One region of the Bacillus hominis genome, then DNA from elsewhere that is predicted to be linked to it. Evidence: riboswitches for the same ligand, from Rfam matches in the RefSeq annotation. Region 1 holds a riboswitch; each other region holds the start of a gene.
What was found. Region 1 has a riboswitch for S-adenosylmethionine ahead of QUF93_RS04190 (methionine ABC transporter ATP-binding protein). Riboswitches for the same ligand answer to the same signal wherever they lie in the genome.

Region 2: it holds a riboswitch for S-adenosylmethionine, as region 1 does, so the genes downstream of both, QUF93_RS03400 (MetQ/NlpA family ABC transporter substrate-binding protein) here and QUF93_RS04190 (methionine ABC transporter ATP-binding protein) in region 1, are expected to answer to the same signal.
Region 3: it holds a riboswitch for S-adenosylmethionine, as region 1 does, so the genes downstream of both, QUF93_RS28370 (bifunctional O-acetylhomoserine aminocarboxypropyltransferase/cysteine synthase) here and QUF93_RS04190 (methionine ABC transporter ATP-binding protein) in region 1, are expected to answer to the same signal.

The regions. Positions count from the first base shown of each region.
Region 1 is NZ_JAUCFS010000005.1:331,369-335,204, forward strand. It holds gene QUF93_RS04185 (cysteine hydrolase family protein) at 285-830, opposite strand; SAM riboswitch class I at 1,068-1,173, shown strand; gene QUF93_RS04190 (methionine ABC transporter ATP-binding protein) at 1,297-2,316, shown strand; gene QUF93_RS04195 (methionine ABC transporter permease) at 2,306-2,971, shown strand; gene QUF93_RS04200 (MetQ/NlpA family ABC transporter substrate-binding protein) at 2,991-3,836, shown strand, end outside.
Region 2 is NZ_JAUCFS010000005.1:171,660-175,495, reverse strand. It holds gene QUF93_RS03410 (hypothetical protein) at 1-587, opposite strand, end outside; gene QUF93_RS03405 (NAD(P)-dependent alcohol dehydrogenase) at 743-1,651, shown strand; SAM riboswitch class I at 1,732-1,845, shown strand; gene QUF93_RS03400 (MetQ/NlpA family ABC transporter substrate-binding protein) at 1,931-2,743, shown strand; gene QUF93_RS03395 (methionine ABC transporter ATP-binding protein) at 2,756-3,796, shown strand; gene QUF93_RS03390 (methionine ABC transporter permease) at 3,771-3,836, shown strand, end outside.
Region 3 is NZ_JAUCFS010000005.1:4,962,212-4,966,047, forward strand. It holds gene QUF93_RS28360 (homoserine dehydrogenase) at 1-115, opposite strand, end outside; gene metA (homoserine O-acetyltransferase MetA) at 253-1,158, opposite strand; gene QUF93_RS28370 (bifunctional O-acetylhomoserine aminocarboxypropyltransferase/cysteine synthase) at 1,142-2,440, opposite strand; SAM riboswitch class I at 2,676-2,780, opposite strand; gene QUF93_RS28375 (chloride channel protein) at 3,103-3,836, shown strand, end outside.

The DNA of each region.
Region 1 (3,836 bases):
GTGAAGATCTCTTCTGTTTGAGAAACTCTTTATAATAGAAGCTAGTTAATTTGAATCGAGAAATAATTACTAAATATTACTATTTATTCTTTGGGATTAGCTAAACCCTATTAATATCGGGATAAACATGAAAATAGAAACAAAACAACGAGAAAAATTGACTTATTAGTCATATTTTTTAGTATTCATTTTGAGGATTTCCTGTATAATACAATTTGAAAGAAAATCTATGGTTTGACAAGAGAACACTCCTTTCGGTTTTGCTCACTGAAAGGAGTGTTTTTTTAGGTCGCTAAAAACTCTTCTGTGCTCATTATATTTGCGTATACGCCATTTAAACTTGCCAAAATTGTATTATGAATATAAACAGCTGGTATAGTAGCATTCTTAAATGAAAGATCTTTTGTAGCACAAGCATCGTGTATTACAGTACAGTGAAGGCCAAAATCAAAAGCAGCCCTTACGGTAGCATCAATACACATATGGGTCATCATCCCGCATATTAAGACGTGCTCAATTCCTGAACGTTGTAATCGTTCTAGAAGGTCAGTTTCTCGGAAGCTATTTGGATAGTGTTTCAGTATAACAGTTTCCTCTCTCAGTGGACGAACATTTTCGTGAATATGGACACCTTCTGTATTTGGTTGGAAAAAAGTAGCGGTATCTTTTATAGCTACATGTTGGATATGAAAAATAGGTTCTTTTTTAATTCTAAAATGTTGTAGTAGCTGACTAGCATATTCACTTGCTTCTACTGGATTACGTAATTCCATCTTTCCATTTGGAAAATAATCATTTTGGATATCAACGAGTAAAAGGGCTGTTTTCATACACTTATCTTCCTCCGATTTCATATTCAAATAATGTTATTCAATTCGTAGAGAAGATTCTCCTTTTTAAAAATATAAGGCAGAAGAATTTTTAAATAAAAAATCACTATTTTATTATGGGTTTTTATTTGAAAATTTTAATAAAGAAATAGTTAATATTTTTTAGAAAAATATATTGACTCTTACTATTCTGAGTTCTATAATGAGAATTAATTAAATGACAATTAAATCGATACACTCTTATCCAGAGAGGTGGAGGGACTGGCCCTACGATACCTCAGCAACGGGTTTTTTAATACCGTGCTAATTCCAGCAAGCCTAAAATTGGCTTGGAAGATGAGAAGATGTGAACGAGTACATATAAGTGCTCTCCTTCTTATCTTTTACAAGTGATAAGAAGGAGAGCACTTTTTATTTTACCTCGAAAGCTCTACTTCAAGTTTTACAGCATATAGGAGGGAAGAAAATGATTTCTTTTAACAATGTAAGTAAAGTATATGAATCAGGTGGGCAATCTGTTCATGCGGTGGAGGATGTAACGCTGTCAGTTGAAAAGGGCGAAATTTTTGGCATTATCGGATTTAGTGGTGCTGGAAAGAGTACGTTATTACGTTTAGTAAATATGTTAGAAAGACCAACTGCAGGAACAATTTCAATAGATGATAAAGATATTACATCATTATCGACGAAGGAGTTGCGGAAACTAAGACAAAGGATTGGAATGATTTTCCAAAGTTTTAATCTATTTAATTCAAGAACAGTGTTTGGGAACATTGCTTATCCATTAAAGTTAGCGAAATTGCCGAAGAATGAGATAAAAGAAAGAGTGAATGAACTACTAAAATTTGTTGGTTTAGAAGATAAAGCGAACTATTATCCAGAACAGTTATCAGGTGGGCAAAAGCAGCGTGTTGGGATTGCAAGAGCACTTGCGACATCACCGGATATTCTCATATGTGATGAGGCAACATCAGCTTTAGATCCGGAAACAACGACAGAAATTTTAAACTTATTGAAGAAAGTAAATCGCGAATACAATTTAACAATTCTTCTTATTACACACGAAATGCATGTTGTGAAAGAAATTTGTCACCGTGTAGCTGTAATGGAGAAGGGAAAAGTTATTGAAGAAGGAAAACTGTTTGATGTTTTCACACAACCAAAAACAAAGACGACTCAAAACTTTGTACGTTCTGTTATTAATGACCACTTACCAGAAAGTGTTCTAGCGAAAATTCAAAACGGAGGTCAGATTTATCGCCTAACTTTTACTGGTGAGGAGACAGGACAGCCGGTACTATCATATATCGCAAAAAACTATAACGTTGATGTAAATGTACTGTACGGAAATATTATTGAACTTCAAAATGTGCTATTTGGAAATCTTCTTGTAGAATTGCAAGGTGAACAAAAGGAAATTCAAAAAGCATTACAACATCTAAGACTGCAAGTGCAGCTGAAGGAGGTAGAAGCTCATGCGAGTTGATTGGAGCATATTTTGGCCTCGCATATTAGATGCGACGGGGGATACCCTCTTAATGGTAATTGTAACCATTATATTCGCTACAATTCTTGGTATACCTCTAGGTTTACTATTATATGTAACGAGAAAAGGAAACTTTTTAGAAAATAAATGGGTCTTTTCTATTCTTAATATCATAATTAATACAATTCGTCCGGTTCCATTCATTATCTTTTTAGTAGCTTTAAGTCCAATAACAAGAAGTGTTATCGGAACGACGATTGGAACAGCCGCAGCAATCTTCCCAATGACGTTAGTTGCATCAATTGGTATTGCTAGAATGGTTGAAACAAATCTTGTTTCTGTTCCGAAAGGGGTAATTGAAGCAGCACAAGCAATGGGGGCTTCACCACTTAGAATTGTTTTTGAAATCCTCGTGCCAGAAGCGTTAGCTCCATTAATCTTAGGTGTAACGTTTATGACAGTTGGTTTAATTGAATTTTCAGCAGTTGCTGGGCTTGTCGGTGGTGGCGGTCTTGGTGACTTAGCAATGACATATGGTTATCAACGTTTTGATACATCAGTGATGTTCGTAACGGTTGTTTTACTTATCATTCTCGTACAGATAGCTCAAAATTTAGGAAACTACTTTGCGAAAGTCTTTTTACGCAGATCATAAAAAGGAAGAGGGGAAAAAAATGAAGAAAATTTTAGCATTTGCATTATCAGCGATCGTAGGAATTACAGCTTTAAGTGGCTGCTCAGGTGGAGACACAGGTGCAGGAGCGAAAGAGAAAGTAGTTCGCGTCGGTGTAACTGGAACAGATGGAGACGCTTGGGAAATTTTAAAGAAAAAAGCTGAAAAAGAAGGGATTAAAATTAAACTGGTTGAGTTCTCTGATTACACAACGCCCAACAAAGCGTTAGCCGATGGAGATATTGAACTAAACTCATTCCAGCACATTGCTTTCTTAGAGCAATTTAAAAAGGAGCATAAGTTAGATATTACAGCTGTTGGTACAACACAAATTGCACCGATGGGCTTATACTCTGAAAAATATAAGAAAGCAAATGAAATCCCAGATGGTTCAGAAATTGCTATTCCAAATGATCCAACGAACCAAGCGCGTGCATTAAAACTTCTTGATGCAGCTGGATTATTAAAGCTTAAGAAAGATTTCGGTTTATTTGGAGATCCAAGTGGCATTGCTGAAAATCCGAAGAAGTTAAAGATTACACCGGTTATCGCACAGCAAACCCCTCGTGTATTAAAAGATGTAGCAGCTTCAGTTATTAATAATGGTGTTGCTGGTCAAGCTGGATTAGATCCAAAGAAGGATCCAATTTTCTTAGAGGATCCAAATAATGAAAATGCGAAGCCATATATTAATATTTTCGCAGCTCGTACGAAAGATAAAGATGATCCAACATTGAAAAAAGTAATTGAGTTATATCATTCAAAAGAAGTAACAGATGCAATTAAGAAAGAAACAAATGATGGTTCAATTTCAGTAGATCTTTCACTTGATGAGCTTGAAAAAATC
Region 2 (3,836 bases), 160 kb from region 1:
TTTTGTGCTTGTAGCATTTTCTTCTGCGTTTCATCCATGCTAGCTAACATACTCTCTGTTTCTTGCCCTTTTAATATGAACTTCAGTTTATATTTGTCTCCGCTTTTCTCCATCTTCATTTTATCTAAAACTACTGCTGGCACTTCTAAATTATCTACAATATCTTGAGTTGCTTTCATTCCGCTAGCATTTAATTGCTCCTCCGGTACAGATATAACTTCTCCTGTATTAGGATTTTTCACCTGACCAGCAACTTTACCGTCCACAGCATAGACTACAACATCTGTACCAGAAACATTCATTTCAGAGCGAGAATTCTTTTTCTTTGGCTCTAATTGCATTTTAGCCTTTAGAATATTCATCTCTGTTCCTTCAGCTTTTATCCCTACATCATATGTCATCGTTACATTTTCCTCGTTTTTAAAAGCTTCATTCGCTTTCTTGAAAACATCCTTCGCTGCTAATTCCTTTTCTTTTTGTACCGATTCTTTTTTCGGTTCATCAGTTTTTGTTGTTTTCTCATTACTACACCCTGCACCTAAAATAACTGCAAGGACTAAACTAGAAGTTAAAATAAGTTTTTTCATAATTCCCCCTCCTTTCCAAAAGGATATCATCTATTTTCCTTTTAAATCCATATATTTTTAAATATTTCTATCTAATTTTATTCCTCTCATAACAACATGTTTCAAGAAACACTTAAATATGATGTAAAGAAAACAACTAAATTCAGGAGGTCATTATGAAAGCGATTATTTGCACAAAGTACGGACCACCTAATGTTCTCAAGCTCCAACATGTAAAAAAACCTACACCTAAAAAAAATGAAGTATTAGTGAAAATTCACGCAACAAGTGTAACGACTGGAGATTGTAGAATACGGGGCTTTAATAGCCCACTCTTATTTTGGGTTCCTATGCGGATCATATTAGGTTTCAGAAAACCGAGAAAACCTATACTCGGCGTAGAATTATCCGGGGAAATTGAAGAAGTAGGAACGGATGTAACTCTATTTAAAAAAGGAGACCAAGTTTTTGCATTAACAGAGCTTAATGTTGGTGGTTATGCAGAATATACATGTGTACATGAAAGTGGATTAGTAGCATTAAAACCTACCAATGTGACGTATGAAGAAGCTGCAGTTATTCCTTTTGGCGGAACTTCGGCATTACACTTCCTAAGAAAGGCCCGTATAAAAAGAGGGCAACAAGTGCTCATATACGGCGCATCTGGATCCGTAGGAACAGCTGCCGTACAACTTGCTAAATATTTCGGAGCGACCGTTACGGCTGTTTGTAGTAATTCAAATTTTGAACTAGTACAATCTTTAGGGGCTAATCACGTAATTGATTATACGAAAGAAGATTTTACAAAGCGAGATGAACGCTACGATATTATATTTGATGCAGTTGGAAAAATTAAAAAATCTCATTGCAAGAAAGCATTAACCGCTAACGGTAAATACGTGTCAGTCAATGGAATGATGGCAAAAGTAAGTAAAGAAGATATGTTTCTACTAAAAAAACTAACTGAAACAGAAAATCTAAAGCCTGTTATTGATAGAACTTACCCGTTAGAAGAAATTTCAGAGGCTCATACGTACGTAGAGATAGGACATAAAAAAGGTAATATTTCCATTACCTTAAAATAAAATATATTCAGAAAATAATGTTGACAATTCTTTTTGTAAGATTTACTATTAGTACCATATTTAAAAACTACATACACATACTCTTATCAAGAGTGGCGGAGGGACTGGCCCGATGATGCCCGGCAACCGAGCTTATAACGTATAAGCTAAGGTGCTAATTCCTGCAGAACGATTTTCGTTTTGGAAGATAAGAGAGGAACCTATTTCGTCTATTCGGCACCTCTCTTATTTTTGAGAGGTGCTTTTTATTTTGAAACGTATATTAAGGGGGAATTATAGATGAAAAAGGTATTATTAAGTATTGTAAGTGGAGCTGTATTATTGTTAGGTGCATGTGGTGCTAATTCTGATAAAGAGGTAAAAGCATTAGATGAGAAAAAGATTACCGTTGGTGTAACAGGCGGACCTCATGAACAAATTTTTGAGAAGGTGAAAGAAGTTGCAGCAAAAGATGGGCTCGAAATTGATGTAAAAGTATTTAATGATTACGTAGCACCGAACGTATCTTTAGATGAAAAAAGCCTTGATGTAAATAGCTATCAAACTAAATCTTATTTAGATGTATTTAAAGCCGAACGAAACATGAAATTAACTGAAGTATTTTCAACAGTAACATTCCCTATGGGCGTATATTCTAAAGACATAAAAGATGTAAAAGACTTAAAAGATGGCGACGCAATTGCTGTCCCAAACGATCCAACAAATGAACTTCGCGCTTTAAAGCTCTTTGAAAAAGCAGGCGTTTTAAAAGTTGATCCAAAGGCTACAGAAAAAGCGACTGCAAAAGATGTAATTGAAAATCCAAAAAACTTAAAGATTGTTGAATTAGAGGCATCTCAATTACCAACGCAGCTAAGTGAAGTGAAAGCAGCCGCAATTAACACGAACTTCGCATTAGGTGCAAAATTAAGTCCAGCGAAAGATTCTATTTTCCGCGAAGGAAAAGATTCACCATATGTGAACTGGGTTGTTGTTCGCACAGAGAACAAAGATGATGCAGTTGTAAATAAATTAAAGAAAGCTTATCAATCTAAAGAAGTAAAAGATTTCATTGAGAAAAAATTCGATGGTTCTGTTTTACCGTCTTGGTAGGAGCTGACTATAATGATTGAATTAAAAAACGTCTCCAAAGTATTTACAACAAAAAAAGGGAATGTTGAGGCTCTTAAATCTACTTCTCTTAAAGTAGAAAAGGGCGCGGTATTTGGAATCATTGGATATAGCGGTGCTGGTAAAAGTACATTAATTCGCTGTGTAAATTTATTAGAAAAACCAACGACAGGAAATATCATTGTAAACGATCAAGACTTAACAACCTTATCGACAAAAGAACTTGCAAAAGCGAGGCAAAAAATCGGCATGATTTTTCAAGGCTTCAATTTACTTAAAACCATTACCGTTTATGAAAACATCGCACTCCCCTTACGTCTATCTGGTCTGCCCAAAAATGAAATTGAAAAAAGGGTAGAAAAGTATTTACGCATTGTTGATCTCTTTAATAAAAAAGATGCCTATCCAAGTGAATTATCTGGTGGTCAAAAACAACGTGTAGCGATCGCTCGCGCACTATCTCATGAGCCTGAAGTTTTATTAAGTGATGAAGCAACGAGCGCATTAGATCCGGAAACGACCGATTCTATTCTTGATTTATTATTAAAGATTAATGAAGAAATCGGGATTACGATTTTACTAATTACACACGAAATGAACGTCATCCAGCGTATATGTGATCAAGTTGCCGTTATGGAACATGGAGCAGTAGTCGAAAGCGGGACTGTGAAAGATATTTTCACAAACCCACAACATGTAACAACGAAAAAATTTGTAAATAGCGCATTCGCAGCGAAGATTCCAGAAGAAGTACAGAAAGCGCTACAAAGCACTGGTGAGATCGTAACACTTTCATTTATAGGGACCCCTTCAGGGGAACCGGCATTAGCTGTCGCTACAAAACGTTTCCAAGTATATCCGAACATTCTATCCGGTAATATTACACAGCTAAAACATGAAGCATATGGGAAACTTGTCGTTCATATGCAAGGTGAAGAAAATGAAGTACACCGTGCTTTATCATTTTTACAAGAGCAAGGGATCATCGTAGAAGGAGGTAGAACTGATTATGGGAAACAAGTCCTTTTTGGATGAATGGGGTAACGTAATATGGGAAGCAACCATTCAAACATTT
Region 3 (3,836 bases), 4.6 Mb from region 1:
CTTTCACTGGACAACCTACTTGGTGTATAAGTCGTTCTTGATGATCTGTAATAATACGAACTACACCACTGCCAACTGTCCCAAGACCTAATAACCCCACTTGAATTTCTTTCATAATACTGTCCACCCCTCAAAAATTGTGTTTAGATGAATTATATAGACGAAAAATCAGAAAAACAATTAATTTAGAACATTCGGAAAAATAAAGGTTAATCTTTACAAATAAAACGCTACCACGTGTTATACAATCATTTACAATATATAAGGGGTTTCTTGATACACGTAATAATTCAGCCAATTAGAGAATAATAAATTCCCATGACTCCTCCACCTAACAAGTGGCTTCTCATTCGGATTATTATGTTTAAAATAATTTTTTGGCACATCAATTTTTAACCCTTTTTGGCAGTCCCGTTCGTATTCTTGCTTTAACGTATCACAACTGTATTCACTATGTCCGAGTGCGAAAACTTGCCTTCCCTCTTGCCCAATAACAAGATGAACACCTGCTTCTTCAGAATTGGCTAATAACGTTAATTCTTTCACCTTTTCAATATCACTCTCTCGTACTTCTGTATGACGAGAATGCGGGGCAAAAAACACTTCATCAAACCCTTGTAACAATTTCACATGTTGCTCGCAAACCTCATGTTCAAATACACCAAACATTTTTTCCGCAAGAGGATACTTCGGCACACCATAGTGATAATACAAACCCGCTTGTGCCCCCCAGCAAATATGAAGCGTAGATGCTACATTCGTTTTTGAATACTCCATAATACGTCCAAGCTCTTCCCAATAATCAACTTCTTCAAAAGAAAGAGTTTCAACTGGTGCTCCTGTAATAATGAGTCCATCAAATTTTTCATTCTCAATATCACGGAATGTTTTATAGAAGCTCGTTAAATGGTCCTGCGCTACATTGCGAGACAGATGCGATTCCATATGAAGTAAATGAACATCTAATTGCAACGGTGTATTTCCAATTAAACGAAGTAATTGCGCCTCTGTTTCTTGTTTTGTAGGCATTAAATTTAATATAGCAATTTTCAAAGCACGTATATCTTGTGTTGCTGCTCGCTCCTTCGTCATTACAAAAATATTTTCCTTCTGCAATACTTTGCGAGCTGGTAAATCTTTATCAATTATGATCGGCATGTTGTTTGCCTCCGACTAGCGCTGCTTCTAAATCTGCAATAATATCAGAAACATCTTCTATACCGACCGATAAACGGATTAAATCAGATGTAACACCAGCTAACCGCTGATCTTCTGCACTTAATTGTCTATGCGTCGTACTAGCTGGATGTATTACACAAGTTCTTGCATCAGCTACATGCGTTACAAGAGTTGCGAGTTTTACATTTGCGATGAATTCTTTTGCTGCTTCTAATCCGCCCTTAATACCAAATGTTAAAACTCCACTAGCACCTTTTTTCAAATACTTTTGTGCTAACGAGTAATTTTCATTACTATCTAACCCTGGATAATTCACCCATTCAATGCGATCATGATTAGCAAGCCACTTAGCAACTTCGAGAGCATTTTCACTATGACGCTCCATTCGTAAATGCAATGTTTCCAGGCCAATATTGCTAATATACGCATTGAATGGGCTCATACAGTTTCCGTAGTCTCTTAATAACTGAACGCGTGCTTTCAGAATATACGCGGCTGCTCCAAAATTTTGAACATAGCTTACACCGTGATAACTCGGATCAGGTTCGACAAGCTCAGGGTATTTTCCATTTGTCCAATCGAAGTTCCCTCCGTCTATTACAATGCCACCTAGAGAACTTGCATGGCCATCAATATATTTCGTTGTAGAATGGACAATGATATTGGCCCCATGTTCAAACGCCTGGCATAAATAAGGTGTCGCTAATGTATTATCAACGATAAAAGGTACTTCTAATTCTTTTGCTGCCGCTGAAAGTTCTTTGAAATTCAAAACGTTCATTGCTGGATTTCCTAACGATTCTGCATAAACGAGCTTTGTCTTATCATTAGCAAGTGCCGCAATTTCATCTGACGTTAAATTAGGATTAAAGAACGTAACATCGATGCCAAGCTTACGCAAACTCACTCCAAATAAATTAAACGTTCCTCCGTAAACAGTTGAAGAACAAAGTAAATGGTCTCCACTACTGCAAATATTTAAAACCGCAAGCATAATAGCTGCCTGCCCAGAAGCTGTTGCAACAGCCCCTACACCGCCTTCTAAATCTGATAACTTTTGTTCAAATGCAGCTAGAGTAGGATTTCCAATACGCGTATATATATATCCTTCTGCCTCTAAATTAAATAGTGCTGCTAAATCATCTGACGTATCGTATTTATACGTTGTACTTTGATAAAGTGGCAAAACACGCGGCTCACCATTTTTTGGCGTATAGCCACCTTGCACACAAATCGTTCCTTTTCCCCATGATTCTCCCATCTCTCATTCTCCTTTCTTTTATCCCGCTACTTGCGGACAGTAAGACTCCCACCTCAAAATTCAAAGAATGCGAGGAAGTTAGGTGGGAGATAACTGCCCGTTTGGTGAAGGCTAATAATCAGTGGGAGAGGGACAAAACCCCCACTGATTAAAGTTTCAATTTATGCAAAATAAAAAACTGCCCCTTTCCTGAAAACAAGAAAGGAGCAGTTTGAAAACACGCTCTAAGGGCTCTTTCTTATCTCTCAGGATTATTACCTGCAGGATTTGGCACAATTCCGTTATACGGCTGTTGCCAAGGTTTCATCGGGCCTGTCCCTCCACCTTTTCTTGATAAGACTATGCAATTACCGTTGATTTTATAGCAATAATTTCCTGATGTCAAACAGTTTTTCTGAATGTTCTAAATTAAATGTAAAAAATTTAATAGAAACAACAAAAGAAATATATTCCATATTCATTTGAAAAAGACCTTTTAAAAACTCCGATCAATATATAGAATTAAATAAGTGGTTTAACTTATAGGACCCAAGCTCTAATGAAATCCCAATATATATGTTGAATAAGCCAACCTCTCACAAAGATACTATATATATTCCATTCATTTCACACTAGCATATATAATCCTTTCTACATTAAAACTTACATAACGGAGGTATAACATGACAGATAAAAAGGACATGCACTATATACTTGCCCTATATGGCATTCTTTTAGGCTCTATAGTAGGAGCTACAGTTTGGTTATTTTTAGTTACGTTAAATATCGGAATCCACTTTATTTGGGGATACTTACCTACTATTTTCTCTTCTCCCCCTTATTACACCATTTGTGTAACAGTCATCGGTGGTTTCCTCGTTGGTTTAACACAAAAATACTTCGGTACATATCCACGGCTTATGCCGGAAGTGATGGCTGAATATAAAAAAACAGGTAGAATTGAATACCATTTTGTACATAAAGCTACTTTAACTGCGCTTATTGTTTTAATATTTGGAGCTAGTCTAGGCCCAGAGGCCGCACTTGTTGGAATTATCGGTGGACTTTGTACATGGGTAGGGGATCGCTTTAACTTCGCTTTAAAGGGAATGAACGAACTAACAGAAGTTGGAATTGGTGCTACTTTAAGTGTCATTTTTAACGCTCCATTATTCGGTTATTTAGCTCCGAGTGAAAATGAAGGTGAACAAATTTCCGAGTTTTCTAAAGGAAAAAAAGCAATTGTATATTTAACTACTACTTTTGCTGGTTTTTCCGTTTATTTATTGCTTAGCAAATTCGATAATCGCGGATCCTTTATTGTTGATTTTGGGGAAGGATCTCTTTCAATCAATGAATGGATCGCCTTTCTCCCTCTTACTTGCATCGGTGCTATCGTTGGTTTCTTTTATTTCAA